One region of the Bacillus sp. ISL-35 genome, then DNA from elsewhere that is predicted to be linked to it. Evidence: riboswitches for the same ligand, from Rfam matches in the RefSeq annotation. Region 1 holds a riboswitch; each other region holds the start of a gene.

Region 1 (10,879 bases):
GAACAGCCAGGAGCCTGCAAACAAGGCTTGCTTTCCCCCAGCCTGGAGATTGAGCTCAGGCAATGCAATATAGAGCATGACGCCGCATAACAGCAGGTACAATAAGTAACGGTTCTTCTTCATTCTTCCCCTCCTATAGGTTGTCTTAATTCAAATCTATGCTTAAGGCTCAGAAAAAAGCATTGTAAATAAAAAAGCTGCACAAATTTTGTGCAGCCATGGTTTTTATAATTCGATCGCTTCTCCCGCTTCAAGGACACGGCCTTGATTGTTTTTCAGCATTTTTACGAATGCGTGGGGATCTTGCTTGATTGGCGGGAACGTATTGAAATGGATCGGCACAACTTGCTTTGCACCGAGGAATTCCGCTGCCAGTGCCGCATCTTCCGGTCCCATCGTAAAATTGTCGCCGATCGGCAGGAATGCCAGGTCAATTGGATGCCTTTCCCCAATCAGCTTCATGTCAGAAAAAAGACCAGTGTCGCCCGCATGGAACACTGTTTTTCCTTCTGCCATGAACAGGATTCCCGCTGGCATGCCTCCATAAATCATCTCATTGTTTTCCGTGACCATGCCTGTTCCATGGAAGGCCTGGGTCATTTTGACTTTGCCAAAATCAAATTCATACGCGCCGCCAATCGACATTCCGTGTGTGTTCAGGCCCTTCCAGCTTAAATATGTAGCGACTTCGAAATTGGCAATTACCAGGGCATCATGTGTTTTTGCCAGTTCGACCGTATCCCCGAGGTGGTCTCCATGTGCATGGGTCAGGATAATCACATCCGGCTTCAAATCCTCCACTTTCAAATCGGTCAGGTCATTTCCTGTAATGAATGGATCAATCAGGATTGTTTTCCCATTCGTTTCAATTTTAACAACAGAATGGCCGTGATAAGATACTTTCATATTATCGCTCCTTTCATTCAGGGCTCTTTTTGCAAAAATTACGCCATTGCAAAAGTCAGCCATATCATTAAATTATTTCAACACCATTTGGCGATTTCCTGCTTCCATTTTTCTTTATACCCAACAACTCATTCAGTTAAAAGTTTTACTTTTGACCGGGTAATTGCTACTCTCATAGTGTGATGTACATATAGAGGAGGAATATCTATGACTGAAAGATTGGCTGCGTTATCAGGATGGATGAAGAACAATGATGTCGATGTCACATTTATTACATCCCCTGACAATGTATTTTATTTGAGCGGATTTTTAAGCGATCCACACGAAAGATTGCTGGCTGTTGCCGTGTTCCAGGATGCCGAGCCTTTCATGATTTGCCCGGCAATGGACAAGGAAAATGCCAAAAACGCCGGATGGGAGCTTGAAATCCTCGGCTATAGCGATACAGATGACTCAATGGAACTTGCCTTCAATGCGATGAAGAAACGTATTCCTGCGATTAAGAAGATTGCAATCGAGAAGGAACAGCTGAATGTCGAGCGCTATGAAAAGCTGACTGGACTTTTGGGCAATGCTGAATTCGTATCAGCAGAGGAAAAACTGCGCCTGATGCGGATGGTGAAAACTGAAGAAGAATTGCAACGGCTGAGAAAAGCATGTGAACTGGCTGATTTTGCAATCGAGACAGGAGTCAGCGAAATCAAGGAAGGCAAAACCGAGCTGGATGTCCTTGCTGCGATCGAGTATGAATTGAAGAAAAAAGGCGTTACAGAAATGTCCTTTTCAACAATGGTCCTTACTGGTAAAAATGCAGCCGCACCACATGGCACACCTGGACTTACCAAGATCAAAAAAGGTGACCTCGTCTTGTTCGACCTTGGCGTTGTGATGGATGGCTACTGCTCAGATATTACAAGGACTGTTGCCTATGGAGAGGTCACTAAACAGCAGGAAGAAATCTACAATACCGTTTTGAAAGCACAGCTGAAAGCTTTAGATACAGCTCGTGCCGGAGTAGCTTGCTCAGAGGTTGACCTTGCTGCACGCAAAGTGATTGAAGATGCTGGATACGGTGACTACTTCCCTCACCGCCTTGGACACGGGCTCGGAGTCAGCGTCCACGAGTACCCATCATTGACAAGCACGAACCCATTAATAATGGAAAAAGGCATGGTGTTCACCGCTGAACCGGGAATTTATGTACCAGGAGTCGCGGGCGTAAGAATTGAAGATGATGTAGTCATCACAGAGGATGGAATTGAAATTTTAACGAAATATCCTAAAGAATTGGTATTTGTATCGTAAAACAACCCCAAAACCGCCTGCGATCATGTGATCCAGGCGGTTTGTTTTTGACTTTTATTGAGGAAGCTCCCTTTTTATAGCGTTTTTCTATTTTTCATAGCGGAATTTTCCTTTTTATAGCGACTTTCCCTTTTATATAGCGAAAAATTCTTTTTTATAGCGACTTTTATTTTTTTATAGCGAAAATCTGATTTTTATAGCGAATTTTGAATTTTTATAGCGACTTGAAAAAAATCCGTGTTTTTTTTCAGTAAAAAAAGAGCAGCATCAGCAGCTACTCTTTTCCAATTTAACGATTATCGACTTTTTCCGGGTACATATCGTGGTTCATCATCCGGTAGTTTGCCATTTCCTCGTATTTTGTTCCTGGCTTGCCGTAGTTTGTGTACGGATCGATCGAGATTCCGCCCCTTGGCGTGAATTTGCCCCAGACTTCGATATATCTTGGATCCATCAGCTTCATCAAGTCATTCATGATGATGTTCATGCAATCCTCGTGGAAATCACCGTGGTTTCTGAAGCTGAACAGATACAGTTTCAAAGACTTGCTCTCTACCATCAGCTTATCCGGGATATAACTGATATAAATCGATGCAAAGTCCGGCTGCCCTGTGATCGGGCACAGGCTCGTAAACTCCGGTGTATTGAATTTCACAAAATAATCCCTGTATGGATGCTTGTTTTCGAAGGTTTCCAATATTTCAGGGCTGTACTCAAATAAGTACTTGGTCCCCTGGTTTCCAAGCAACGTCAAATCTTTCATTTCCTCATCTTTTCTTCCTGCCATTATAAAGCCTCCACTATTGTCCGCAAACGCTAAACGAGGCCGAAAACCCTGCTAATAAAAAAACCACATCCTCCTGGATATGGTTGAATCAAATCCATAGTTTTTTATAGAGGGTGTCCGCTATGAACCTCTCCCGCGATGCAGGATTTGTATTCAATTTATATTGCCACTATAAAGAAATGTCCTGTTAAAGTCAAAAGAAAATTTTACAAGGCTGTTTGTTTTCGTAAAGATTGTTGTTAAAATTCTAAAGCCGATTTTAACGTGATAAGAAGCCATTTTGTAGTTCTGAATTAAGTGTGCAGGCTCTTTTCTCATTAATAGCTTTAATTTTGTGAAGAAACATAGGTCATTTAATCCAATTTTGTAGTCAAATGCAACAAATTGAGAAAAGAGCCTTTTACAAAGACGAAAGGAACTATGACAATTCCGTGTATTTCCAGTGTTTATTTTTACATATGTTCATTAGGTTATTTACATTTGTTCAACCACCTGCTATATTATTCATGTAAGTAACACATAATAACTTTGAGCTATATATTTTTCTTCATTATGAAAGCGTTTCATTATATTTTTTTATCGAAAGGGAATGAATTGACATGACTAAAGATTTAGCAGGTATGATTGACCACACATTGCTTAAAGCGAATGCAACCGAAGCAGAGATTGTAAAACTGGCTGAGGAAGCAAAAGAATATAAATTTGCCTCTGTATGCGTTAACCCTACATGGGTAAAGAGGTCAGCTGAAATCCTGAAGGATGCTGAAGGTGTAAAAGTTTGCACAGTCATCGGCTTCCCTCTTGGAGCGACAACTTCAGAAACAAAGGCCTTTGAAACGAAAAATGCCATCGAAAATGGTGCGACTGAAGTGGATATGGTCATCAACATCGGCGCATTGAAGGACAAGCAGTATGACCTTGTTGAAAAGGATATCAAAGCAGTGGTTGATGCAGCGAAGGGCAAAGCATTGACTAAGGTCATTATCGAAACTTGCCTTCTTACTGATGAGGAAAAAGAAATGGCTTGCAAGCTTTCTGTAAGTGCAGGAGCGGATTTCGTCAAGACATCCACTGGATTCTCAACAGGCGGAGCAACAGTCGAAGACATCGCATTGATGAGAAAAACAGTTGGCCCAGATATCGGCGTGAAGGCATCCGGTGGAGTGAGAAGCCTTGAGGATGCACAAAGCATGATCGAAGCTGGCGCAACAAGAATTGGCGCAAGCTCTGGCGTAGCAATCGTCAACGGTTTGTCTTCAGACTCTTCATACTAAGCAACAAATATATCATTCGGGAATGGGGAATGGACGATGGATAAAAAAACGCTTGTTGAAAAAGCTATCGATGCAAGAAGCAAAGCATACGTTCCATATTCTAAGTTTCAGGTTGGCGCTGCAATTATCACAAGCAATGACAATGTCTATCTTGGCTGCAATATTGAAAATGCCTCGTTTGGCCTGACGAACTGTGCCGAAAGAACCGCGATTTTCAAGGCCGTATCCGAAGGTGACACAGAAATCAAGGCGATTGCAGTCGTGGCTGATACTGAAGGTCCTGTTTCTCCTTGCGGTGCCTGCCGCCAGGTTATAGCAGAATTTGCGACTGAGGATACTAAAATCTACCTTTCGAACCTGAATGGTGATGTGAAGGAAACGACAATTGATGAAATCCTGCCTGGATATTTCACATCCAAGGATATGGACAAAGTCGATCAGTCGAAGAAAATGGTGTAATAGCTACAAGTTAACATAAGGGGCAATTCCTTCTATCCTCGCAAACAGGGTTTTGGAATTGCTCTTTCTTATTTACTCTATCGTTACTCGATAAAGGAGGTCAGAGCCGTCCAGTTTCATTAGGGCGGCATACATCATGGGAGACGCAGGTTTATTATTATCAGGCGCAGCACTTTTCCTGAACAGCTTGATGCTGCTGGGAAAAGCGAATGCGAAAAGTGTAGCTGTATTCAATTTGTTTATCGGGGCCATGCAGGTCATCGTTCCATTCTATTTAATCATCGCATCTGACCAAAGCAACTGGACCATCTACAGCCTTGCCAGCATCTTTCTATTTGGCTTCACTTATTTATATGTTGGCATGACTTTATTGAAGGACCTTGATGGCAGCGGACTGGGCTGGTACTCTCTTTGGGTGGCTGTCATAGCCCTTATTTACGCATTCGTTGCCTATATCCATTTTGAAGATATCGTCAATACGCTTACTTGGCTGATGTGGGCCTATCTCTGGTTCCTGTTCTTCCTGTCGATGGGAATGAACAAGAAAATCGATGCGTATATCGGCAAGGTAGCCATGGTCCAGTCATGGCTGACTCTGACTTTTCCAGCATTGCTGTCCATGACCGGTCTTTGGAAAAGCGCTCAAGTAGCGCAAGCATGGATTTACTTCTCGATTGCCGCTTTTGTGTATTTTGCCTATATTACAATCAAGCTGAAAAAAGCAACTGCAAGATCTGAGAGATTCGCTTAATATTGAACCCAGAAATATGTAAAAACCGTCCTGCTGATTTGGCAAGGACGGTTTTCGTTTATTAGCTATTATTTAGCCAGTACATTTGTCAAAACTGGAACGACTTGCTTCTTGCGGGAAACGACGCCTTTAAGTGTCGCTGTATTGTCTTCAAGTGTTACATTGAAGGCTTCTTCGACTGCTGAAGCTTTTTCACCAATCGCAAGTGCAGCCGAGTCATTTGTTAAAATATCCGTGATCACCAGCAAGAATAAACCAAGTTTCTTTTCAGTCACTTTTTTGATCAATGCATCTTCAAGCTCAACCTTGCGCAGTAGAACATCATTGACGTCCACTGTGTTCACCTGGGCAATTTCAACCTTGGACTCACCCATTTGAAATTCCTTCGCGTCAAGAGAAATGAGCTCTTCAATCGTTTTGCTGCTAAGATCAGCTCCAGCCTTCAGCATTTCAAGGCCGTATTCATCTGCATTGACTCCAGCAATTTCAGCTAGTTCACGAGCAGCTGCCACGTCCTGGTCTGTGCAGGTTGGGGATTTGAACAACAAGGAATCAGAAATGATCGCAGACAGCATCAATCCGGCAATATTCTTATCGATTTCAACATTGTTTTCCTTGTACATCTTGTTCAGGATTGTCGCTGTGCAGCCAACTGGCTCAACACGGAAATAAAGCGGATCGCTTGTTTCGAAATTGGCCACACGGTGGTGGTCAATCACTTCAACGATCTGTACCTCAGCAATATCTTCCGCACTTTGCTGACGTTCGTTATGGTCGACAAGGATAACCTTGTCCACTTCTTCAGAAACCCTGCCGGCAAGGCGCGGCGCTTCAGCCTTGAAATAATCTAGTGCATATTGAGTTTCTCCATTGACCTGGCCCAGACGCACTGCTTCTGCATCGACACCAAGCTTTTGCTTTAAGTTTGCATACGCAATCGCAGAGCAGATTGTATCTGTATCAGGATTTTTATGGCCAAAAACAAGTACTTTATCCATCATGACACTCCTCAGGTTACAATTTATCACGGACATTCTATTAGAGAACCCGTATCCCATAAATAATATACGCTAAAATTGAAAGATTTTAAACAGCTTTGTCCAAAATTGACCCATATAAAAAGATCCGGATGGTTAGCTCCGGATCTCGGTGAATCATTAAATTTGTTCCAATAATGTTTTTGTTTGAGAGTATACAAGGTTATGCGCTTCAGCGACCGCCTGGTAAGTTACATAGCCATTAAGCGTGTTGATTCCTTTCAGCAACGCTTCATTGTCAAGGCAAGCCTGCTTGTAGCCTTTGTTCGCAATCTGCACTGCGTAAGGCACTGTTACGTTTGTCAGTGCAATTGTGCTTGTCCGTGGAACAGCTCCCGGCATATTGGCAACTGCGTAGTGAACGACTCCATGCTTTTCATAAGTTGGGTTGTCGTGAGTTGTGATTCTGTCAGTTGTTTCAAAAATTCCGCCCTGGTCGATCGCGATATCGACAACGACTGAGCCTGGGTTCATGGACTGGATCATTTCTTCCGTCACAAGCTTAGGAGCCTTAGCGCCAGGAATCAATACAGCACCGATTACAAGGTCAGATGCTTTGACTGCTTCAGCGATGTTCAAAGGATTGGACATAAGCGTTGTAATATCAGATCCAAAAATATCATCCAGTTGACGAAGACGGTCAGGATTCAAGTCAATCATAGTAACTTCAGCGCCAAGTCCGACTGCCATTTTCGCTGCGTTCGTTCCAGCTACACCGCCGCCGATGATCGTAACCTTTCCTCTTTGGACACCAGGAACTCCGCCAAGAAGAATTCCTTTTCCGCCGTGTACCTTTTCAAGGAACTGAGCGCCGATTTGAGTAGACATACGGCCAGCCACTTCACTCATAGGCGTCAGCAATGGAAGTGAGCCGTTTGCCAGCTGAACTGTTTCGTAAGCAATACCAACAACCTTGTTCTCGATCAATGCCTTTGTCAGCTCAGGTTCTGGAGCAAGGTGTAAATATGTAAATAAAATTAGACCTTCACGGAAATAGCCGTATTCTTCTGGCAGAGGTTCTTTAACCTTCATGACCATATCCTGTGCCCATGCTTCTTGTGCACTTTCCACGATTAGTGCACCAGCAGCTTTGTAATCCTCATCCGTAAAACTTGAGCCAATTCCGGCACCTGTTTCGATGTAAACCTCATGTCCGAAATTCACAAGGTTAACAACTCCTGCAGGCGTCATGGCCACACGGTTTTCATTATTCTTTATCTCTTTAGGTACACCGATACGCATTCTTGCATACCTCCTATGTATTATGATTGCTCTTCCATTTCATACTGCTTCTTCATACTATATTTAAAGTGGAAAATAGTAAAAAGAAACGAGTTTGAAAACACTTTCATTTTAGTAGAAAAAAGAGCTTTTGGCAAAACAATTCGTATAAAATTCCCTAAAATATACTATTCTGAATTTTAAAGATATTAGATTTTCATTCAGCTGGATTACCCATATAGGAGAATTTAATTGTAAAAACACTATTTCACTACATTATGTCTACAGCAGTCTTTAAAAAATGAAAGCCGTTCCCCCTTTCACTAATAAACGAATTTGCCAGCTTTTTAAAGATAAAGGCCTGCTAAGAATACTACATTAGCAAGCCTTTATTTTCCGATCATTCTCTGAATTTTTAATGATGAGTCTCCAAAAACTACCTCAATTCCTCATCGGCTTCAGCGGCTGCTTTCATTTGTTCCTGTGGGACTATTCCGCTGTTGTATGAATCCATGATCTGCTGGCTGACTTGCATGACACCCTGGTCATCGTAATCATAGGGTGACCGGCCTTGTCTCTCCTTTTTATCCATTATGGTTCCTCCTTTGATGTGATGCTTGCATTTATAGTTTTCGTTGGATTGTCACAGCTATACCAGGGAAACTGTTGTATAATATAGGTAAAGGAGGCGAGAACTATGGCGCTATATTATAAGAATATTTTAGTTGCCGTTGATGGTTCTAAAGAAGCAGCATGGGCATTCAAGAAAGCCATTGAGATCGCAAAAAGGAACGATGCCAGACTGGTCATGACCCATATCATCGATTTGCGCACATTTGCCACTGTAGAGGCTTATGACCGCACAATCTCTGAGCGTGCGAACCAGTTTGCTACAGAGCTGATGGAAAGCTACAAACAACAGGCAACCGATGCCGGAATTAAAGATGTAAGCTATGAAATCGATTATGGTTCACCAAAGGTCAAGATTGCGAAGGATGCTGCGAAAAAATACAACGCCGACCTGATTATTTGCGGAGCAACAGGAATGAACGCAGTGGAACGTTTCTTTATAGGAAGTGTGTCTGAACATATTACCCGCTATGCATCCTGTGATGTCCTGGTTGTCAGAACAGACAAAAATGATTAATCACCACCATGAATAAAGCACGCAGCAAATGCTGCGTGCTTCTTACATTTATAACAAGCTTTTCGCTTTTTCGATTTGTACCAGGACCTGAGAAAAACCAGTGCCCCCTGCACTCTTCCTTCTATCAACAGCATTGTACGGATTTAAGGCATCATAAATGTCTTCCTCAAATAACGGGTTCATATCTTTATAAGCATCTAACGGCAGATCCCCTAGGTAACAGCCTTTTTCAATGCAGGCCAGCACAAGCTTGCCGACGATTTCATGGGCTTCACGGAAAGGAAGTCCTTTCGACGCGAGATAATCCGCCAGCTCCGTTGCATTGGAGAAGTCGTTTTTGACCGAGCCTTCCATCTTCTCTTTCTTCACCTTCATCGTGCTGATCATCCCAGCAAAAATCTTCAGGGAGCCTCTGACTGTCTTGACTGTATCAAACATTCCCTCTTTATCTTCCTGCATATCCTTGTTGTAGGCTAAGGGCAAGCCTTTCAATACGGTCAGCAGACCCATAAGGCTGCCATATACCCGGCCAGTTTTTCCACGGATCAATTCAGCCATATCTGGATTTTTCTTCTGCGGCATGATGCTGCTTCCAGTCGTAAAAGCATCGGATAGCTCGATGAATTGAAACTCTTGGCTGGTCCAGAGAATGATTTCCTCACATAATCGTGAAAGGTGCATCATCAAGATTGAACTGTCTGACAGGAACTCAAGAATGAAATCTCGATCACTGACAGCATCAAGACTATTTTCATAAATACCGGCAAACCCCAGCATTTCTGCTGTCATGTGGCGGTCGATCGGAAAAGTAGTCCCAGCGAGTGCCCCTGCACCAAGAGGCGATAGATTAATCCTTTTCAGGCTGTCGGAAAAACGCTGTTTATCTCTGTCCAGCATCCAGAAATAAGCCATGAGATGGTGCGCAAACGAGATAGGCTGTGCCCTTTGCAAATGGGTATACCCTGGCATCAGTGTCTCGATATTTTGCTCAGCCTGATCCACGAGTGCTTTTTGGAAATCAGTGATCAATTCAATGATTTCTGCCACCTGCTCTTTCAGGTATAAATGCATATCTGTGGCAACCTGGTCATTCCTGCTTCTTGCTGTATGGAGCTTCCCGCCAGTGGGACCAATCAATTCTGTCAGGTGATGCTCAAGGTTCAAATGAATATCTTCCAGTTTAGCTGAATAATCCAGTTCACCTTGCTCTGCTTGCTGCTCAAGTTTTTTCAGACCTTGAATGATTTCCTTTGCTTCATCTTGAGTAATGATGCCACAGGCAGCAAGCATTGTAGCATGGGCGACGCTTCCCTCGATGTCCTGCTTCGCCAACTCCTGGTCAAAGCCGATCGATGCACCGAACTCATCTACCCATTCTTCTGCAGATCCGGTGAATCTGCCGCCCCATAATTTTTTCACACTGTCACCTTCTTGCCCTGGACCATGCTGTGGACTACTGTTGGCAGCCCCCAAAGGTTGATGAAACCAACCGCTGCATTGTGGTCAAACTCGTCGTCTGCAGTGTATGTCGCCAATTTCTCATTGTATAGAGAATATGGTGATTTTCTGCCCTCGACGATTGAATGACCTTTAAATAATTTGACGCGGACCGTGCCAGTGACATGTTTTTGAGTTGACTTCAGGAACGCAGCCAGCGCTTCTTGAAGCGGGGAGAACCATAAGCCTTCATAAATCAATTCTGTCATTTTTTTCTCGATTACCGGTTTGAAATGGGCCACTTCTTTAACAAGCGTGATATCTTCCAGTTCCTTATGCGCCTTGATCAAGGTCATCGCTGCAGGTGCTTCATACACTTCGCGCGACTTGATGCCGACAAGGCGGTTTTCCACATGGTCAATCCTTCCGACGCCGTGCTTGCCTGCAATAGCATTTAATTCAAGAATCAATTCTGAAAGAGGATATGCTTTGCCATCAATGGCAGTCGGCACTCCTTCCACAAACTCAATCTCAATAATATCAGGTGTATCAGGT
Region 2 (10,879 bases), on a different contig from region 1:
CTAAGCCGTGAAAATTTTTAAAGTAGCAGAACGACTCATGGTCCATTTTTTGACACTATAATATTTGAAACATCTTAATTGACGTCAACTCTTTCTAGGAGTAATCTATTACTGCTTACAAATAGTAACCAACTACATCTTTGGAGGAATGAATATGAACTCAACCGAGACAGGCCTAGCCACGGTAATCCGTGAACGCCGTTCAGTCAGAAAATATGATACAAATTTTAAAATTTCGCGCGAAGAAATTTTAGACATTTTAAAAGAAGCTACCCTGGCACCATCTTCTAGCAATCTGCAGCCATGGAAGTTCATTGTGATCCAGGACGAGGCTGTCAAAAAGGAATTAAGGGCGATTGCCAATAATCAGGAACAGGTGGAAACTGCATCTGCAGTCATCGCTGTCCTTGGTGACAGGGAAATGTACCGAAATAGTGAAAAGGTGTACCGCAGTTCTTTCGAAGCTGGCTATATGGACGAAACAACAATGGGCAGAATGATTGAGAACTCTAACAAATTATATCCTTCTGTCCCAGTTGACATGAGAGAAAACATCGCATCTTTTGATGCTGGTCTTGTAACCATGCAGCTTATGCTGATAGCAAAAGCCCGCGGCTATGATACTGTTCCAATGGGCGGCTTCAACAGGCAGCAGTTCATTGAAAAGTTCAACATTGAAGATCGTTATATGCCATCCCTGCTGATCGCCCTGGGCAAGGCAGCTGCACCTGGACATAAGACAACTCGCTTGCCAATCGAGGAAGTTGTCGAATTTATTTAAGAACAAGGCTCTTTTCTCAAACTTTGTTGCTATTGAATACAAAATTGGATTGAATGAGCTGTTTACCCTTGTAAAGAAGACGCTTTTTATGAGAAAAGAGCATGTAAACTTTATACCGACCACCGCAATATGTATCTATTACGTTAAAATCGGCTTTAGGATTTTAACAACAATCTTTACGAAAACAGCCAAGAACAAAAAGAACTAGTCATCACCGACTAGTTCTTTTTTGACTATTTCTTTGGAATTTCACAACCATCGTCGTCGCAAATCATTCCATCATCGTTGTTCAAAATAGTGATTTCGCTCTCAGCGATGACTTTTTTCAATGACTGAACGATGACATCAGTAGGTTGGGCACCAGTAATTGCATACTTCTTGTTGATCAGGAAGAATGGCACACCCGTGATTCCATACTGCTGGCCAGTGCTTTCATCAGCACGGACTTCATCGGCCATTTCATTGCTTGCGAGCATTTTCTCTACAGCGTCACGATTCAGTCCGACTTCCCCTGCCAAATTCGCCAGTGTTTCATGGTCCCCAATATGCTTTGAGTCCGTAAAGTAGGCACGCAATAGCCTTTCCGTCATCTCAGCCATTAACCCATGCTTTTTCGCGAACATCGTCAAGCGATGGGCATCGAATGTATTGGTTAGGATCAGTGTATCGATATTGTATTCCAGGCCGGATTCCTTCGCCATCTGTACCATGTTTTGCGTACTCGCTTTTGCCTGGGCAATGCTCATCCCATATTTCTTTGAGAGAGCTTCATACATGTTATAATCTATATCCCGCTCCATGTTCGGATCAAGCTCGAAGCAGCGGTACGTTACTTCTATCGGGTGGTCAATCTGTTTAATAGCGTCATCCAGACGCCTTTTGCCAATATAGCAGAATGGTCAAGCAAAGTCAGTCCACATTTCAATCTGCATCCCGGATCCCTCCTGTCGATTATTTCACATTATAGTATAGGTGTTAATCTAGTAAATTACACGAAATCCGACTCAGCAGCTACTATCCCGTTCAATTGCTGTTTCTTATTCTATTTCATATACCAGCCAGTCAGATTGCTTCCCGCCCATTTTATTGTACAATCCCTGGGCAGCAAAATTATCCTTACCCGTTTCCCACGTCATATAGGCAAAGTCATTCTCCCTTATAAAGGCCAGGCATTTTTTAAAAAGCTTCTCACCCACTTTTTCTCCTCTGGCAGATTCTTTGATAAATAAATCATTCAGGATGGCTGCGCGTTTAACTTGCAACGTGCTAAAAGTAAAATACAAGGTGGCGAACCCCAGCAGTTCTCCTTCTTTTTCAGCCACAAACTGCAAACCCGAGTCGGGATGTTCCAACAGATGGTGAATCAGGTTTTTCAGTTCTGTTTCATCAGGTGCCGGCTTTTTGTAAAAATCAACTATGTATTGATTCATCAGTTCGAATAACTCTGGTATATCCTTTTCTTCTACATTACGGTACACAATCTCAGCCATTTTCTATTTCCCCCAGTCACACATTTTTCTCAAGGCTACTTTCCATTTCTCTTTTTCAATAGGAAAATCCTTCTTATCTGATTCAACATAAAAAAGCTGCCGAGGCAGCTTTTGATTCATTATGCATTCTGTAAGTGCTGGATTTCCTTGAAGGCCTGATGAAGATTGGATTTCACCATGATTCCTTCCAGGTTCAGTCCAAGCGTCACCATCGTATGGGCAACCTCTGGACGAATACCGGTCATGATGGTTTTTACGCCGACAAGTGAAAGGGCACTGATGACTTTAAACAGCTGATCGGCAACCATGGTATCTACAATCATGACGCCGGAGACATCAAAGATAAGATGAGTCAGCTTTAATTTCACTGCCTGATCCAGTGTCTCTTCCATCAATAGCTGAGCTCTTTCTGTATCCACATTTCCGACAAGAGGCAGGACACCGACTCCTGGCATTAACGGAACAACTGGTACTGAAAGTTCAAGCAATGCTGTTTTGGCATTTTCAAGACTCTGTTGATGCGCTTCAACAAATGTAAGGCTGAAACTGTAAATCGCATGATCCATCAATGGGTCAATAACATCCAAAACATCAAAGAAGACAGCAGCAGGCATATCCTTTGCTTCTTCTCTTATCGCTTTCCAAAGATGTTCACGATAAAAGGTTGTATCTTTCAAAGCTTCATCAAGAGAGGCACCCAGCTTATAAATATATTCGCCGGTTTCTTTTCCCCAGTTTGTCAGTTTATCGAATACTCTCTTTGGATCTTCATGCTCGATCAAAGCTTCCCCGAACAGTTCAACGAAATTTGCCCTGACCTCAAGGATTTGCTGTTCAATTTTACCAAGGTCATATTTCTGTGCTTCCGTTAATACGGCGTCAGAGTATCTGTCTTCATGGACAGACTTTGCAATTTGATGCTTCCTGCTGATAATGGCTTCCCCTAATGCTTGCAGTTCTTTAGTCATAATGATTCCTCCATGTGTTCTATGACGATGATCATCTATATATCCAAACTCACATATTCCAAATTACACTGTTATAAACCATCATAACGCAGGATAGGAATACAGGACAAGTTTTTGAACCTACTGCTGTTTTCGTTATCATTATTTTATGTAATTTTATAAAAAGGATTGCAGCCACAATTAGTTAATAGATGGAAGCAATCCTTTTTTATAGAAAAATGCAATTAAATCCATCGCTGGTTCCGGCAATTTTTTAGGAAAGCGCTCATGGGTATAAAATTTATAAAAGGCCGTCTTCAGGTCCTTCCATTGGGAGCATTCCTTCGTCTGCCGAAATCTTGCCACATCAATAAGCTTGATGTCATTATCAGGGGTGATGAGGATGTTCCTCAGATGGATGTCGGACGGGTTAAGACCTTTCTCCCTGGCCAGTTTTAGGGCATGATCGACTTCCTCAATATGGTATGGAGAAATCGGTTTTCCATTTACCAGGCATTGATAGAGCGTCAATCCACGGACATAGTCGATGACCAGGTAATTACTTCCTGATTCATGAAGCTTAGGGAAAAACCTGCTTCCTGCAAGCTGCTGATAGACTGCTGTCTCTTCTGCGGCAATCTTGTAAAACTGTGGAAAAAAGACTTTCAAAACCAAATCCGTGCCTTTAATCAGGAATGCGAAAGCACTCCTTCCCTCTCCAATCAGCTTTAATGAAGGGGCTTTATGAACCAAAGCTACTTTTGATCCTCGTACTGAATAAACAACACTCTTTGCCAGATGTTCATATTGGTTCATTTTCCCTGCTCCTTTCTAATTTTATATGACTTGAAGAATCCCTTATTCCGCGAAGCGCTGCCTCCCACCCCTGGGTGGAGTTCACGGCTCGCCGTTTAATGGTTTGCCGTTCATTTTTTCACGACCTTAATCATGTCTTCATCCCAGCTTTCTATTCCCTGCTTGAATACAAGCTTTGTTTTAAAGTGGTAAGAAATATGCTTATTTGAGGGAGGAACATCCGCTGGGAGCTGGAACGTGAATGGAACTTCATCATCCCCGTCTGGCTGGATCCTCGTCTCTACGTCGATTGATATTTTATCCAATTCATCTTCTTGTTCTGTCTTCAAATCAACCATGACAAGGCTGCATTCAATATGCTGCAGTTCCTGGGCAACCGTCCCGCCCTTGATCAAAAACTTACCATTCACCGAATCTCCGGGGGTTAGAACATCCTTCTTCAAAATCAAGTCGATCTGGGCTGATCCCACACCCAGCAGTGACATGTACTTTCTTAATAACATGCTGTTCCTCCGTAATCGTAACTTTTTTAGATTCATCGTGCGATAACTTCATTCTGGTCAACTCACTTTTTAACATTAAGCTGCATGGATGTTGTTGACTCAAGTAGCTTTTACACACCGATATTTCAATTTATGTTAAAAGCCAGCAAATGCGTCTAGCTGCTTTATAAAAAGGTTCCTATTATCATAATATTTTTCGCTTCCACTACTTTATGTGACCGAAACCTTCCTGTCGGCGCTTTTTCGGGCAGATATTCCCTCTTTATGTGACCGAAGTCTTCCTGTTGGCACTTTTTCGGGCACATATAGGACGGAATGGCTTTACCATAACCAAAAAAGATTAATAAAAAACCTTCACCTGCTCTGGTGAAGGTTAAAAACAATAAAAGACCTTCACCATATTTGGCAAAGGTCTTGCTAACAACGATTGTTGCCAACAAAGCCGGGAGTGACCTCCGGAATGACGACTCTGTTGTAAAAGCTACTCCCCTTTAGGAGAACTATTCAAATTTATACTATCATGGTACATAAAAACCTGAAGTCCGTCAAATTTTCTAATTGTATCCGATTTGGCCTCGATTGTACCTGTTAATCTACTTTCCGTTTTTCTCTTTGTTTGAATTACCTTTGCTGTTATCATCTTCCTGCTCGTCTTCTTCCGCTTCTTCATCTTCCTGCTTCTCTTTATTTTTCTTAGCTTCTTTGGCCTTAGTTTCTTCTTTGGCTTTGGCTTTCGCTTCCTCTTTACTCTTCTCTTCAGCTTTTTTCACTTCTTCTTTTTGCTTTTCTTCAGCCTTCTTTTTTGCTTCGCGCCTTTGTTCTTCCGCTTTCTTTTCAGCTTCAGCTTTCTTTTCTGTAACCTTCACAGCTGCTTGTTCAGCTTTCTTTTCTGCACTTGCTTTTTTTTCTATTGAATGTGAAGCAGTAGTTCTCGTATCCGCGCCGGCAACCGAAGCCGCTGCAGTATTAACCTGGTCAGTCGAATCAGGCTCTACATTTCCTTCTTCAGTATCCGTTCCTTCATCCTGATTTACTTCTTCAATATTCGTTTCTTCAGCCTGATTTGCTTCTTCAGAGCCCTCATCTTCAGAACTCTCAGCATTTTCATCTGTATCCGTTTCTTCATCGACTGAAGATTCTTTTTTGCCTGATGCGAGTCCTTTCATCTTGGACGGGTGGACACCCAGCTTCTTGGCTGCCTGTCCAAAGCCAACCTTTTCCTCAGTATATAAAACAGCAATCTCTTCTACTGTCTTGCCAGCTGCCTCTGCAAGCCAGAAGATTTGTGCGATTTGCCCGTATCCCAGCTCCTGTTCACGCAGCTGGGATACCATTTTCTGATCAAGATCCTTTACTACGTTCGCAACGACCTTTGCTTGTTCTGTTGCTTCTGCAACTTCTTCCTTTAATTCATTTTCAAGTTCTTCGGTAAGCCCTTCCTCAAGATTAGCTGCATTTTCCAACTCTTCTGTCAGTCGGTCTTCTCCATCGGAATCGGTCCCGTCTTCAACTATGACCTCCGTGACCTTCTCTTGCGCTTCTTCAAGCGTTTCTAAATAATCTTTAAACGCCTCTTGTACGAATTCTGTCTTTTCCTCCTCTGACATAGCTGCCGCCTCAGCCAGCCTCTCGTTCGCAAACTCTAAAAGCAGCTCGGCTTCCTTTTCATCATCAAAGGTGATTAAAAGCTTCAATTCTTCAAATAATTGATCAAACGTAAATAAAAACTCGTCTGGTGTCGTTCCGGGATCTACAGTTTCTACAACTTCCTCTGCGGATACTCCCGTACCAAAAGCAAGCAGTCCTGTCAAAACCGTTGATGCGAAAAACTTTTTCATTCCAATTTCCCCCACTTATATATTGGAATCAAAATCAAAAAAGTGCTGTCCGAAGAGCAGCACACATAAATCTACTATGTGAACCTTCGGCAACTGGCTGGCATAGTCATGACTTTAGCCCCTGTAGTTTTGCGTCCCCAGGTTTCCCTGGATTTGCCTTTATCGGATTTTAATTCTACTTTTATCATACTTATTCGACAGAAAAAAATAAATAAAAATTTTCGGAGTTTGCCGCTAACTCACTTCGCTTCCCCGCCGAACTTCCCTTCCTGGTAATCGCGGTATGCCTGACGGATTTCTTCCATTGAATTCATGACGAATGGGCCGTAAGCAACAACTTCCTCTTTGATCGGCTGGCCGGAGTAGACCAACACTCTTGAGCGCTTATTCGCTTTAAAAGTTAATCCGCTTAAGCCTTCCCCGCCATCCTTAAAGGTTAACGTGGCTGCTGAAGACTTTTTAAGGTTGACCTGGCTTTCACCAGCTTCAATTTCACCTGATAGTACATAAAGGAACGCATTATGCCCTTCTGGCAGCTCATATGTGAATTCAGCACCTTCAGACAGGCGGATTTCAGATAAGGCAAATGGCACCAAAGGTTCCATCGGTCCCTTTACACCGGCGGTTTCTCCTGAGTAGACCTTTAGTGTGCCGCCATCGAATGGGACAACAGGCGCCTCTTCGTTATAAACATTCTGATAAGAAGTGGTTGTGCCTTTCAGCTCTCCAGGCAAATTCAGCCATAACTGCAGTGTATGGGCAATATCGTGGTCAACCGCTTCCTCGGCATGCCTCGCTCCGCTTCCGGCGTTCATGTACTGGATATCCCCTGCTTCAAGAATGCTGTGCCCTCCATGGTTATCGATATGTTCCAGTCTGCCGTCAATGACAAACGTAATCGTTTGGAAGCCGCGATGTGGGTGATCGGAAAAAGTACCGCGCTTGAACCAGTCCTCAGCCATTAGAATGAACGGATCCAATTCCCTCCACTCCTGCGGGTTCAGTACCAGCCCCGCCTGCACATGGGGCATGCCTCTCTCTTCATATTGAACGGTCCAATGCTTTTTTATATCTCTTTTATACATTTTTATAACCCCTTTCCAGGAACTTCAATTTTCTCAGGACGTTTTTACCTTTTCAGTTTCATTAAATTATATCAATCAAAGGAATTATTTTAAAACAAAGATACTTTAACATGAGATAAATTCATCTCCTCCAGCTCCCAAGTGTCAAACTAGTATTCTAGAAAAATTCTATTGTGAGAAGGTCTTTCATCCTATATAATATACAATTGGCTTTAAAATATCGTGGTTCGTAACCATCCCACGTAAAAAAACTAGGAGAGATGAAAATGAATACGAGAACGGTTGTCCGAAACGGGATTCTGGCTGCATTGTATATCGCCGTTTCTGCTGTCATCCAGCCATTCGGCTTTACCAATGTACAATTCCGCGTATCGGAAATGTTCAACCACCTGATTGTTTTTAACAAAAAGTATTTCTTCGGAATTGTGTTGGGAGTATTTTTAACAAACCTGCTCTTTTCCCCGATGATGGCTTATGACCTTGTATTTGGCGTTGGCCAGTCAGTGATTTCTTTGTTGATTACGATCTTCACTTCTAAATATATCAAAAATATCATCGGCCGTATGATTGTGAATGCTCTGGTGTTCACCTTCACGATGTTCCTTATCGCGCTTGAACTGAATCTCGCATTTCAGATGCCGTTCTTGTTCACATGGCTGACAACAGCCGCGGGTGAATTCATCGTAATGGCTGTCGGCATTCCAGTGATGCTCGCGATCCATAAACGAGTGAACCTCGAGAAGTTGGTATGAATGAACAAACCGCATGGGTTTAATCCATGCGGTTTTTATATGGTTTGCAAGCCATTATTTTCGATTGTGCTTAAGCCGTTTATATATGTACACACTCTTTTTTCCGTCTTTTCGCCTCATACATTCTCGCATCAGCCATGGCCATCAATTCTTCCATCCTGCCCGCGGAGGCGCTGGTGCAGGCATAGCCAATAGATAAACCGATTGGGCAAGTTCGGTTTTTTTGATTATACAGATCAATCGAGGTCTGGATGAATTCAATGAGATTTATGATTTCCTTCTCGTTTTTCCGAAGTATAAGAATGGCGAATTCATCCCCGCCCATCCGTGAAACGAAGATTTCATTAGACTCAAAAGAAGCCAGCAGTTTTGCTGTTTCAATCAAAAGCCTGTCGCCCTGTTTGTGCCCAAAAGAATCATTCGTGGTTTTCAGATTATCCAAGTCGCACATAATGATGCCCGCAGATATGGTCTTTTTATTATATGAATCTGACTGTTTTTGGAAGTAATGCCTATTATGGATCCCGGTTAATGCATCATGATTAATCCGGAACTCCAAGTCTTCCTGGAGCTTGACTTTATCATCAATATTTCGGATGATTCCCTGAATGGCAATCAGCTGGTCGTTGTGATAAACCGGACTTGCGTATTCTTCAAACCAGAGGTACTCTCCTTCATGATTACGCCACCTCTGAAGAATCGGCTGGCAATAATCAAGATTGCCTGTCACCTTGTCATGCAGCTGGTCCACATCATCCGGATGCGATCGTTCAAAGCAGTCATACGGATTTCCCATAGCCGCCTCTACAACCCCTCCTCCCAGATACGTGTCCAGGGACGGACTTATATACTTGAATTTAAATTCCGGCTTAACCTGATAATAATAAATGACGTCCTTTGAACTTTCGACAAGCCTGGCAATCCGCTGTATCTGATCCAGCCCCTCATCCTGTTTCGGCCTTTTCACCCTTGAACGCAGAAGGAAACCTAAACCCAACCCAGCAACTGCTCCTAAAATGAAATCCATTAAAACATCCATCCCCTGTATGTACTTGATGCCACTTCCCATATACTGGATTTTACCATAAATGGAAGGATAGAAATATAGATAAATGTTGAATTCAAACTATTTTTCTCTCTAGGCCATCCTCCTCTCTGTCTATTTCCTATCAGCCTTGAGTCCTATATGAAAATCTGTCTCTGGCTCATTATGGCTTTTTCATTCAAGGGATAAAATGGAAATATCACAGAGAAGATTTCTATTATGACACTCTAGATTATCAGCGTAGGTATTAATATAGAAACTTAATTATATTTTTACAAATTTATAGTTATTTTTTCCTATGAATGTGTGTATAATCTGTTTTTGGGTGAATAAAATAGAAATTTTTTACAATCTTATTTTAAGATAATTTTAGGAGGATTTTATGAAGTTATTAAGGTTTATCATTCAAAGAAAGATTTTAGTCAGTTTGATGGTGGTGTTAGTTTTATTGATTGGCAGCTTTTCAGTTTTGAAGCTGGATAAAGAGCTGTTGCCTTCGATCCAGATGGATGGAGCATATGTGGAAATCAATGCCGGGGAGATGCCGGCGATCGAAGTGGAAAGAACGATTACCACCCCGCTCGAAAAAAAGATACTTGGTATTGAAGGCATCGAGAAAATTGAGTCGACCAGCAATATCGGGAGCAGCTCTTTGCAAATGACGATTGAACGCGGAAAAGGCGATGAGGTTTTCAAGGAAGTGGAATCTGTCGTTAATAATGAAACCTCCGACCTCCCAGGTGTCAAAGATGTAATAGCTGCCCAATACGGCACAAGCCAGGCGTACGATTTCTTCATGGATGTATCTGGTTCCGATATGGAGAAGATGACTGCCTTCGCAAAGAACATCCTGGAACCACGGCTGGAAGACCTTCCTGAAGTCCGTGACGTCTCGCTTTCTGGAAGTGTGGAAAAAGAAGTGACTGTAGAACTCAAAAGAAATGAACTCACGAAAAAAGGGCTGGATGCAGCACAGGTAATGGGCGCGATCCAGCAGGCAAACACTGAGGCCACATTAGGCCAGCTAAGCAATGAAGCGAATTCTCCCTCTTTGAGGTGGAACACACAGCCCGAATCAGTCGAAAAAATAAAGAACCTTCATATAGCTTCACCGAATGGCAATATCAAGCTTTCTGAGGTCGCTGACGTTTCGGTACAGCCGCTGGAAAACTCCTCGCTTGTCTGGAAAAATGGTTCGAAAGATTTCATCTTTGTCCAGGTCGGCAGGGTTGCAGATGCGACACAAATCGAAATGGCTGATGCTGTTCGCAAGGAAATCAAGAAAATCCGCGAAGAAGGCTTGCTCACCGGGGACCTTGAACTGAATGAAATGGTTGCCCAGGCAGATTATGTGCAAGAATCTATTGATGGAGTCACAAGCAATATTCTGATAGGAGCTGCTATCGCTGTCGCCATCCTCCTTCTATTTTTGAGGAATGTCCGCGCCACGCTGATTGTCGGACTGTCTATCCCAACATCGGTACTGCTCACCTTCGCTGCCATGTGGATGTTCGGATATAGCTTCAATATCCTGACACTGATCGGCCTGGGACTCGGAATTGGGATGATGGTAGACTCGTCCATCGTGATCCTGGAGTCCATTTATCGTAAAAAGGAACTTG
Region 3 (10,879 bases), on a different contig from region 1:
TAGAAGAATTTGCTGCCGAGCAGGGCATTGATTTTGAAAAAAAGGAAGAGCCGACGAGAACCATTTATTCCTTTACAGTCCAGGGACAAGTGGCGCTAGTGGAATTCTTCTATCGATACAGCCATTTTTACACCAGACATTCTATTACTCTTAAATAATCAAGCTGTTCCTATGGAGCAGCTTTTTATATTTTGTTATTGAATTCAACATGATGATATAGGATAATTTTGTCAATGCGGTTTTAGGGGGTTGGAAAATGGAAGAGTCATTTAATCGCTTTTTTGAAGAATATCTGAAACAATGGAAGAATTCTTCTTTAACTCAATTTAAATCGATGATTTCAGGGGAGTACCAGGCACGAGAAGTAACAGAGGGGAAAATTCATGATTTTGGATTTGATGAATCCATCCAAGGATGGGAGCATGGTTTCAATTTTGTCAAAAGCAACAGTGCAGAATGGGATTTAACAGAGATAAAGAGAATCCAGCTGAGAGAGCATGAAATCATGGCTGTAATCATTGCGAAATTGGTTATTGACGGAAAAAGGATGAAGACTTGTAATCTTTTCTTTCAAACATTCACCTATGACTTCGGCTGGAAGTTAATCAGGAGTTACATAGAGGCAGGCATCCCTGTCAGCCAGTTTCATTAGAGAAGTACCGCAAGGAGGATAAACGATGAACATCGCAGTAAAAGGTATATTGATCATCATTGGGTCGCTCTCAATCATTTTGGGAGTGATTGGGATCGTGGTTCCTCTTTTGCCTACCACTCCGCTAATCTTGTTAGGTGCAGCTTGTTATGTCAAAGCGTCAGATGAACTGTACCAAAAATTGATCCGAAATAAATGGCTGGGCGGTTATATAAGGGATTTCCGTGAGAAAAACGGAATCACGCTGAAGAATAAGATTTTAAGCATCAGTCTTATGTGGATATCAATAACTGCAACACTATTAATAGTCGATTTCCATTTTTGGCTTGCAGCTGTTCTGATTATCATAGCTGTAACGGTAAGTGCCTATATTCTTTCATTCGATACACTCTAAAGAATGCCATTCAAGAAGGGCATTAGGCTTTAACCAAATGGCTTTTTGACTTAAATTGAATTCAATTCCTGTAATCATCACTAAGTAAGGCAGATGCCCCAGAGCGGATATACCAAAAGTTTGATAACGCTAGAAAGAGCAATGTGATTCCATTGCTCTTTTAATATTTTATTGATTATGAATAGTAAGTTCAACCAATATAGTAACGTTCAAAAATAAAGAACCTGATGATTTTAAGGGACAAAAAATCACGCTTATACAAAAAGGCTCTTTTGTATAATGTATTGCTTTTACACCGAAACCTAGAAATCTGTATGAATTCGGATAAAAGAATCAACAATCAATGAAAAAGAGCCTGCATTATAACAAAAGTGGCTGATTAGTTGTAGGCTTGGGTTGTTAAGTCATCTGCACTTAGGGAAAGGAATTGTAGAGTCATGTGATAGGCATTAGTAGTGGAGGGGCATGGGACGTAAATAAATATTAATGGTGTTGGGCATCAAGCTGTCTTCCTGAGCTTGTTTAAAACTGTTGTACATAGCCTTTCCGCCTGAATAGTTAGCGGAATGGATGGTTATTCTATTCGCAAAAAGTTGTTTACTAATCATTATTTTCACAAGCATTAACCCATTCCTTACATGACTGGTTAGGTCATGGTCCAGGGAAAGATGGTCAATATCGTAATTATTGAGAAGGTACAGACATTCATCAATCGTTTCGGCCAAAATATAACCGTCAGGTGCTCGGCGATAGTCATCCATAAATACACTTATTTTCTCCATTTCTAGCACTCCTTCCTTAAAGAGGGGTGACTAAGAAAAGTCGGATGTCCCAAAATCTTTCTTAATCTAAAGCCTAACACATATCGCAACAAAGAAGGGGATTTTTAGATTGGGAAATCCTTCTATTTTTAAAAATCTGTGTTTTTATTTATTTTATTAGGTTTTTTTGAAGTCATGCTAAAAAACCGGAAGTTCTTTAAAATAATCAAAACCCCGAACAGCTTTATCGTCGGGGTTTCACTATTGTTGGCCGAAATATTCTTGCGAGCAGGCTTGGTTTGGCCAGGCTGACAGGGTGCGATTTTAGGTGCAGCACCCTGATGAACTGAGCGTAAACTTTTTCATCATGGGAACAAGCCAGTGAGACCTTTTTGACAAACCACTGTAAGAAAGGAAGACCAGCAGGTTTATAGCCCCTTGTAGTGCTAAAACGGAAATCCTCTGTTAAGGCAATTAGCCAGGGCATATCGACAATCCTGCTAACCTTTCTATGAAACTTCTTAGTTAGGTCTTTTTTTGACAGCCCTTTTGATAAAAGTGTTCTCAATGCTTTAGCTTCCATTGCAGCGAGACTCATTCCCTGTGCGAAAACAGGGTCTACACGACAAAAGGCATCCCCAATAACCAATAATCCCGAAGGTGCGTTATTTTGTCTTTCGAAATGAAACCTCCTCATAGAGGGAAATCGATAGACTTGAACAGTTTCAGATCGCAGAAGACCAGCTTTTATCGCTTCAAAAAAATCTGGCTCATCAAGCGTCTTTGAATATTGCAGAAAAGAGTCTCTGTCAGTTGGAACATTTTTCTCTCCATAGCCAATCAGCGTTACAAGCATATGGTTTTCTTCTAAAGGTGAAATTGTGCCTCCACGGTTAAGCAACGGGGGAGCTGGATAGGAGAGGAGACTATGCCAATCCCTTGTTTTAGAAGAAAGCTTTCGGTAGACCATGCTGGCATAAAATAAATCCACTTTGATTTCAGTTTTAGCCGGCATGCGAAAGCCAGAATCTTTTAGCCATTTAGTATGTAGTGCTGCTGCACCAGACGCGTCGATAATAAGATCTGCAGAAATCTCAGTTACATTTCCGTTTTGTTCTTCGATTACAACTCTATCAACCTCATTGTTTCGGTATAAAAGATTTTGAACCTTACATGAGTAGCGGAAAACGATATTTGGCAGGGTTTCGAGTCTTTTTTGTATGCTCCACTCCAGCAAAGGGCGGCTTTGCTGGCTGATGGATACTTTTGACTCAAACCTGACCTTATGACTTCCGTGATGGGACCATGTAAGATCTCCGGCAAAATCTGAAAGTGTTGCACCTTTTTGAGATAATTCCTTTAGAAGTCCAGGGAAAAGCTCTTCTAATATTTCTTCTCCACTTTTTAGCAGAACATGGCCCTGTTTCCCCTGCGGAGCGCCCTTCCTGGCAAAGGCATCCTTCTGGTTCTTATCCTTTTCTATTACAATGACTTCGTCAAAAAACTCCGATAGCACTCTGGCAGCCAGCTTGCCCGCCATACCGTTCCCAACCACCACGGCTCGATTTGCTGCTTCCTTTTTAGAATACATCCGTTGCCCCCTGGTATATATGTAGAAAATTATGTTTCTTCAAGGTCTATAAGTTAAAATGTATGTATCTGAATAACATTGTACAATACGGTCATTTTACCTAAAGAGACAGGGAAAAGAAAGAGTTGTTATATGTCAATCCAGGCTCATGGACAAACTACATTACCCTGCGCCTTGTTTAAGAAATCTGCATCCCTGATGATTGGAGAACATGCTAATGAATGAGCAGCTGTTTGATAGAATGCTGAATGTTAGAACCACAGGCCAACAGAAAGGCTTTATGCCATCCTTGCATTATCATCGCTATGAACCTACTCCATACAGCGCACTTGAGTTATTTTTTCGGGAGTATGAACTGAGTCGTCATGATAAAATAGTTGACTTTGGGTGTGGCAAAGGGCGTTTGAATTTTTATCTTAATCATCAATTCAATACAACTGTCACTGGTATTGAAATGAATGAAATTTTCTATTCGGAAGCGCTTGAAAATAAACTTAACTATTTGAAGAACCATCGTAACAGAGCCGATGCCCTCCATTTTCAATGCATTTTGGCAGAGGATTATGAAATTCGCCAGGATGAAAATAAATTTTACTTTTTTAATCCTTTTACTGTGCAGATTATGATGAAGGTTGTTAATAATATTTTGTTATCATTTGAAAGGGAACCGAGGGAAATCGACTTGATTCTTTATTTTCCTTCGGAGGATTATATTTTTTATTTGGAGTCACAAACACCATTTGAACTGGTTTTTGAATACAAATTGCCGGACCCTAACCTGAATGAAAGGTTTTTAGTATACAGATTGAAGGCTTAAAGCAAGTATTGAAGAAAAGAATGCTATTAGCAAAATCCTCACTTTTTAAAGGGATTTAACAGTATATAGAGAAATTATTACTGACTATGGATTGATAAGGGAGGAAACAAATTGGAAGACAAGGTGATGAATGCAATACAGGATGAATACCCTGAGGATTTTGCCTGGTGTTATGGGTGCGGAAGGATGAATGAACACGGCCATCATTTCCGAACAGGCTGGGACGGTGAAAAGACAATCACAATATATAAACCAAAAAAAGAACATATGGCTCTGCCGGGTTTCGTATATGGCGGATTGATCGGTTCACTGGTGGATTGCCATGGCACTGGTTCAGCTGCCCTTTACCTGCATCGCAAAAATGGAAACGAACCAGGTGATGGGGCAGAGCCTCCAAGGTTTGTAACAGCATCGCTGCATGTCGATTTCCAGAAGCCAACACCTAATGGTATCGAATTGAAAGCGATTGGCACCGTCCACGAGATTCATCCCAAGAAATATCGCGTAGAAACAGAAGTATATGCTGGAGAGACCTTATGCGCAAAAGGGGAAGTAGTGGCTGTTGTCATGCCTGATACTTTTTTGAAAAATAATGCGTGAAAAAAGACCCTGATAACCCTCAGGGTCTTAAAACTTGATTATTTTACAGGTTCAAGCAAATTCGTCGGCAGAAAGCCTTCTTCGCCGGAATCTTTCATTTTCACCTTTGTGCGCCGGAGGTCTCTTTCGATGATTTCCGCTTCACTGCCCTGCTTGGTTTCCTTGACATCTTGATCTTTTACGATCTTGTCCACTCCTTCTACGTCATTCAATTCAATCAATTTATAAAGTTCATCATAAGCTTCTGCTGAAAGTGCAAGATAGGCATCTTTTTGGACTGTGGCCGTATCTTCGGGCTGCAGGGTGTTATCTTTTACTTCCTGTTCACTTTCCTTGTACGTATCCTTCATGTTCTGGATGATTCCAGGTGTTTCTTCTTTTACTTTATCAACGACTTTTTTTGACTTTTCCTCGGTTGCTTCCGCGGCATTTTTTGTTTCTTCTTCTAATTGTTTTGCGCCCTGTTCAGCTTCGTCACTATTGCATCCTGACGAAAGTATAACTGCCAAGCCAGCAGGAATCATCCATTTTTTTAATAAAACGGCCATAAGTATAATCCTCCTGATTCCACTATTAATATATTGTAGGATACCACTGGGTCAACCAGTTAAAACCTTCATTAAAACATCGACGAATTCCGAATATTAGATATAATACCGATATACATTAATTTTCGGGGGGGATTTGCATGGAAGAGAAAAGGGTGTCATCTCCAATTGCGGCAGCTAATAAATTCATTGAAGACCGCTTTCCTGGTTGTGACGCAGCGCTTCTGGCCGGTAGTGTAACCAGGGGGGAAGCAACCGAAACCTCAGATTTAGATGTCGTGGTCTTTATAAGTGATATCCGCTCCGCATACAGAGAGTCATTGGAGTTTTGTGGGTGGCCGATTGAAGTATTTGTACATAATCTGCACACCTGCAGAGAGTTTTTTCAAAACGATATTAGCAGAGCCAGGCCCAGTTTGCCGAGAATGGTTGCTGAGGGAGTGATCATCAGGAATGGTGAATTACTGGCCGAAATAATGGATGAGGCAAAAAGTATCATTGAAGAAGGACCTGCAGAATGGACGCAAAAAGAGATCGAGTTTAAAAGATATTTCATCACCGATACCCTGGATGATTTCATTGGATCAAATAATAAGGCTGAAGAAATTTTCATTGCCAATGAATTAGCTAACCAACTTCATGAATTTGTTTTAAGGACCAACAAACGGTGGATCGGCAAGTCAAAATGGGTAGTGAGGGAATTAACGAGGTATGATCCTGAATTTACTGGTAGATTTATTGGAGCGTTTGATGCCTATTACAAAACCGGAAACAAGCAAATCGTCATAAAATTGGCGGAGGAAATATTAGAAGAATACGGTGGCAGATTGTTTGATGGTTTTTCAATTAGATGAAAAAGCAGCCAAAAAATTGGCTGCTGTTGATTGCTTATTCTCAGTCTTATAGAATATTGACAGGTTTGAAGGTGGAGAGCGAGACTTGTCAAGAACCCGATGTTATTTTGACAGGTTAGATGATAGTGAGTGAAAAGCTGTCATGAATCCGGCGTTATTTTGACAGGTTTAAAGGTGTAGAGCGAAAAGCTGTCAAGAACCCGCTGTTATTTTGACAGGTTTGAAGTAGGATAGTTAAAAGCTGTCAAGAACCCGACGTTATTTTGACAGGTTTAAAGGAGTAGAGCGAAAAGCTGTCAAGAATCCGAATGTTATTTTGACAGGTTTAAAGGAGTAGAACGAAAAGCTGTCAAGAATCCGATGTTATTTTGACAGGTTTGAAGGAATAGAGCGAAAAGCTGTCAAGAACCCGACGTTATTTTGACAGATTTGAAGGAGTAGAGCGAAAAGTTGTCAAGAACCAGTCGTCATTTTAAACAAGCTTTTAAAAACCTGGAATTTAAGCTTTGTAAATTCTAAAGGCAGCCAGGCAAAAACAGCTGATGATGACAATCTCAATCGTGAGAAGGAACATAATCCCTTCAGAAGCAGCAGCTCCTGCCATTGGTGCCATGATTCCCATGATCACACCAATTAGATATCCAGTCAATAATGTTTTGTAGTTAAATAGATTGCCGAACAGGATTCCTGATAAACCTCCAATAATCACCGAAAGCAAAGCGGCCTCCAGGAAGTGTAACGGATATAAGTTGATAAAAATTAGCCCTGTTCCCAGCGCTAATCCGGCGGCGGCCACCATTGTTATATTTCTGGCCAGGTGAAAATCAATATGCGTTCTTCGATTGTACAAATAAATATAAAGAACGTAGGCAGATAAAAAATTTATTGGGTAAAAAATCACTATCCACTCCGGCAAGATTCATCACCTCTACATTCACTTTATTCATGTAGGGAGTAGAGGTGCTAACAATTAAAATGGTGCCAAGTCGATTGTTCTTAACCCTATAAAAATTTATAATTAATGCCATGATGAGTTGACACTGAAAGGATGAACTTTATGGATGAAATAGTTAAAAAGCTGCGATTTAAAGAAGGCAATGCATTGGTATTGAATGCACCGGATGGATTCCGTTTAGGGGTGGAAGGCGAACAGCAGAGTGATAAAAATGATTTCTTACTTTTGTTTGTGAGCAATAGGGACGAAATCATGACATGGTTGCCAAAAGCATTGGAAGCATTGAAGCAAGACGCGGTTTTCTGGATTGCCTTCCCAAAGAAGAGTTCAAAGGTTCAAACGGATATCAAACGTGACTCACTTTTTGCGATCGTAAGTGAACGATCAGACTATAGAGCAGTCAGCAATGTTTCCATTGACCAAAAGTGGTCAGCTCTCCGATTCAGGCAAGAGCACCTGGTGAAAACGAAAAAATGATGGAATAAATTAAGCTTTCTTTTTATAAAATGTGTGATAAAATGAATAAGTCAAAATTACATATTCCGTCTATGCGGAAGAGGTTCTAGCTACCCTCTCAAAAAAACTAAGGGAAAACAGTACTGCTGACTTAGTGGTGCTGTTTTTTCGTTGTAAAGGAGAATTTTTCATGAAAAACGAGAAAGCCGTAGTCGTTTTCAGTGGCGGGCAGGATAGTACAACATGCCTGTTTTGGGCTCTAAAGGAATTTAAAGAAGTAGAAGCAGTCACATTTGATTACAACCAGCGTCACCGGACAGAAATCGAATGTGCAAAGGACATTGCAGCTGAGCTTGGAATCAAGCATCATATCCTCGATATGGGCCTGCTGAACCAATTAGCACCAAACGCATTGACCCGGAACGAAATTGAAGTGAAAGATGGAGAGGACGGGGAGCTGCCATCCACGTTTGTTCCAGGAAGGAACTTATTGTTTTTATCATTTGCTGGAGTTCTGGCGAGTCAGGTCAACGCAAAACACATCGTAACCGGTGTTTGTGAAACGGACTTCAGCGGCTACCCTGATTGCCGGGATGTTTTCATAAAATCCTTGAATGTTACCCTTAATCTTTCAATGGACGAAAACTTTGTCATCCATACACCTCTAATGTGGCTGAACAAAGCAGAAACCTGGAAGCTGGCCGATGACCTGGGGCAATTGGAATTTGTCAGGACAAAGACATTGACTTGCTATAACGGGATCATCGCTGATGGGTGCGGGGTATGCCCTGCCTGCAGGCTGAGGAAAAAAGGACTGGATGAGTTCCTGGAAGGAGCTGAGTCATGATGTATGATTTCCGTATTGTCGACCAGCTTCAAAAAATAGATGAAGATATAAAGAGAGAGCAGTTAAAATATCACTCAAAACGTGTCCTTGTCAGCAAGGAATTCACCTTTGATGCCGCCCATCATCTTCATGAATATGAAGGGAAATGCAAAAATCTACACGGACATACGTATAGAGTCATTTTCGGTCTGAGTGGTTTTGTTGATGCCCGCGGCCTTATGATTGATTTCGGAGACATAAAGGATATTTGGAAGTCAGAAATAGAAATATACCTTGACCACAGATATTTGAATGAAACGTTGCCACCGATGAATACGACGGCTGAAAATATGGTTGTCTGGATTTATGAACATATGGCAGAAGGCCTTGCAAACAGGAAATACTTATATGACGGAGCAAGAGTTGAATTCGTGAGACTCTATGAAACTCCTACAAGTTATGCAGAAGCGAGACGGGAGTGGATGGAGATTGAGTAAGATTCCCGTTATGGAAATTTTTGGACCGACCATCCAGGGTGAGGGAATGGTTGTTGGCCAAAAAACAATGTTTGTACGGACCGCAGGATGTGACTATTCATGTGCCTGGTGTGATTCAGCGTTTACATGGGATGGGTCCGGAAAAGATTTAATCAGGCAAATGGATGCAGCGGAAATTTGGAATGAGCTTACATCACTAGGTGGAGAAGGATTTTCATATGTAACGATATCAGGAGGTAATCCAGCGTTGCTGAAAAACATGTCAAGTCTTGTTCATTTGCTTAAGGAAAAAAATATCAAGATATGCCTGGAAACCCAGGGTAGCAAATGGCAGGATTGGTTCCTGGATATTCATGCGTTGACTCTGTCGCCAAAACCGCCTAGTTCAGGGATGGAAACTGATTTTCAAGTCCTGGATAAAATTGTCGATCGATTGGCTGAAGAAGGCGCAATTCAGAATGGAAGCCTGAAGATCGTTATTTTTGATGATATTGATTATGAATACGCCAAAATGGTTCATAAACGATATCCTGCCCTGACTTTTTTTCTACAGGTTGGGAATGACGATATTGTTACCGAAAACCGTCAGAAGCTCATGGTTTCCTTGGTTGATAAGTATGAATGGCTGGTTGAAAAAGTGATGATTGATAACGAAATGAAGAATGTAAGAGTTCTGCCACAGCTTCATGTGTATATTTGGGGAAATAAAAGAGGGGTTTAAATAAACAGGAGGTAAGACTATGAGAATCTTTTTATACTTGATTTCAATTGTAACGGCCAACGTGATTACAGCGGCACTTGCACCACTTCAGTTTGGCATGTTCATTGTTCCGATGGGGACTTTATTGATAGGAGCCACTTTCATTTTTCGTGACCTTGTCCAAAATAAGTATGGCCGGGCGAAAACGTACATGTTCATTGGTTTGGCTCTTGTATTATCCGCAATTGTTTCTTCCATTCTTGGTGACACTCTATGGATTGTGTTTGCATCGGCATTGAGCTTTGCTGTTGCTGAAACGACTGATACTGAAATTTATACAAGACTAAAACTGCCAATGAGCTGGAGAATTTTCTACAGTGGATTGGTCGGCGGACTGTTGGATTCGATCATATTTGTTGTGCTGGGATTGAGTCCGTTGGGAGCAAACTTCCTGCCATGGGAAGCCGTCCCTGCTGCGATTTTAGGCCAGGTAATCGTTAAAACCATCATCCAGGGAATAGGTGCCATGCTGCTTAACCCGATTAATCATATTTTCAACAATAAAGCGATGTCTAACTAGACAAAAAAGGTGCCCGATCTATTGATCGAGCACCTTTTTTTGAAGAGGAGTGAATCTTTCAGGACTTTTATTACTAATAGTTTCCGTTTCCTTTCGTTTCTTCGTTTTCGAAAAGAATCTGCCATATTTCTGACTTTGTCCTTCCATATTTGCGACCATCTCATTTTTAATAATAATAACCAGGATAAAGATAACCAAAAGCAGGCCAAGGGAACTGAAAGCCACCCAGGGAGAATATTTCAAAGTCCAGAAGTTTTGCCCGGTCAAACCGGCAAGTTCGTTTGTGATTGATTTCTTATAAGGTGTATTATAAATCTTTTCCTGATGAGGACCGCCCAGGAAGAGGCCGAACATCGCCAGACCCATCATCACCTGGAGTGTCTGCAATATTTGCTGTACAAATAATAAGGCGAATTGCGGCTTTAGATGTGGCAGGATCTGTTTGAGAAGTATATGAAGCCTGCTTCCTCCGAGAAGATAGGAGCTGGTCACATAAGACTTCGTATTTATTTCCTTGACCAAGTCTGTTGTAAAGAAAAAGACTGTGGGAAATCCGAGAAGGAACAAAACGATCATCTGATATTCAATCTTCACAATCACAGGGATCTCATTGTACATAAATACGACCGAATCCATTAATAAAACTCC

What was found. Region 1 has a riboswitch for preQ1 ahead of queF (preQ(1) synthase). Riboswitches for the same ligand answer to the same signal wherever they lie in the genome.
Region 2: linked by a shared signal. The riboswitch ahead of J7E38_RS11805 (QueT transporter family protein) and the one ahead of queF (preQ(1) synthase) in region 1 are both predicted to bind preQ1.
Region 3: linked by a shared signal. The riboswitch ahead of queC (7-cyano-7-deazaguanine synthase QueC) and the one ahead of queF (preQ(1) synthase) in region 1 are both predicted to bind preQ1.

Annotation. Positions count from the first base shown of each region.
Region 1 covers NZ_JAGGQK010000023.1:44,788-55,666, reverse strand. The annotation lists gene J7E38_RS21985 (hypothetical protein) at 1-123, opposite strand, end outside; gene J7E38_RS21980 (metal-dependent hydrolase) at 226-906, opposite strand; gene J7E38_RS21975 (M24 family metallopeptidase) at 1,114-2,211, shown strand; gene queF (preQ(1) synthase) at 2,501-2,998, opposite strand; PreQ1 riboswitch class I at 3,089-3,135, opposite strand; gene deoC (deoxyribose-phosphate aldolase) at 3,598-4,272, shown strand; gene J7E38_RS21960 (cytidine deaminase) at 4,309-4,731, shown strand; gene J7E38_RS21955 (AmiS/UreI family transporter) at 4,868-5,482, shown strand; gene J7E38_RS21950 (manganese-dependent inorganic pyrophosphatase) at 5,551-6,480, opposite strand; gene ald (alanine dehydrogenase) at 6,640-7,761, opposite strand; gene J7E38_RS21940 (hypothetical protein) at 8,177-8,332, opposite strand; gene J7E38_RS21935 (universal stress protein) at 8,438-8,887, shown strand; gene argH (argininosuccinate lyase) at 8,936-10,306, opposite strand; gene J7E38_RS21925 (argininosuccinate synthase) at 10,303-10,879, opposite strand, start outside.
Region 2 covers NZ_JAGGQK010000007.1:68,043-78,921, forward strand. The annotation lists gene J7E38_RS11760 (nitroreductase family protein) at 155-781, shown strand; gene J7E38_RS11765 (DsbA family oxidoreductase) at 1,015-1,668, opposite strand; gene J7E38_RS11770 (GNAT family N-acetyltransferase) at 1,819-2,271, opposite strand; gene J7E38_RS11775 (STAS domain-containing protein) at 2,391-3,239, opposite strand; gene J7E38_RS11780 (hypothetical protein) at 3,420-4,034, opposite strand; gene J7E38_RS11785 (sporulation protein) at 4,145-4,537, opposite strand; gene J7E38_RS11790 (hypothetical protein) at 4,702-4,977, opposite strand; gene J7E38_RS11795 (DUF5667 domain-containing protein) at 5,131-6,375, opposite strand; cyclic di-GMP riboswitch class I at 6,461-6,543, opposite strand; gene J7E38_RS11800 (pirin family protein) at 6,615-7,460, opposite strand; PreQ1 riboswitch class I at 7,677-7,721, shown strand; gene J7E38_RS11805 (QueT transporter family protein) at 7,727-8,212, shown strand; gene J7E38_RS11810 (sensor domain-containing diguanylate cyclase) at 8,292-9,239, opposite strand; gene J7E38_RS11815 (efflux RND transporter permease subunit) at 9,640-10,879, shown strand, end outside.
Region 3 covers NZ_JAGGQK010000014.1:123,366-134,244, reverse strand. The annotation lists gene J7E38_RS18330 (hypothetical protein) at 1-158, shown strand, start outside; gene J7E38_RS18325 (hypothetical protein) at 257-652, shown strand; gene J7E38_RS18320 (YbaN family protein) at 678-1,046, shown strand; gene J7E38_RS18315 (cyclic-phosphate processing receiver domain-containing protein) at 1,496-1,828, opposite strand; gene J7E38_RS18310 (FAD-dependent oxidoreductase) at 2,052-3,398, opposite strand; gene J7E38_RS18305 (methyltransferase) at 3,616-4,215, shown strand; gene J7E38_RS18300 (PaaI family thioesterase) at 4,342-4,815, shown strand; gene J7E38_RS18295 (hypothetical protein) at 4,854-5,363, opposite strand; gene J7E38_RS18290 (nucleotidyltransferase domain-containing protein) at 5,504-6,217, shown strand; gene J7E38_RS18285 (hypothetical protein) at 6,717-6,935, opposite strand; gene J7E38_RS18280 (hypothetical protein) at 7,275-7,649, shown strand; PreQ1 riboswitch class I at 7,723-7,765, shown strand; gene queC (7-cyano-7-deazaguanine synthase QueC) at 7,819-8,475, shown strand; gene queD (6-carboxytetrahydropterin synthase QueD) at 8,475-8,951, shown strand; gene queE (7-carboxy-7-deazaguanine synthase QueE) at 8,944-9,672, shown strand; gene J7E38_RS18260 (VUT family protein) at 9,692-10,231, shown strand; gene J7E38_RS18255 (hypothetical protein) at 10,250-10,879, opposite strand, start outside.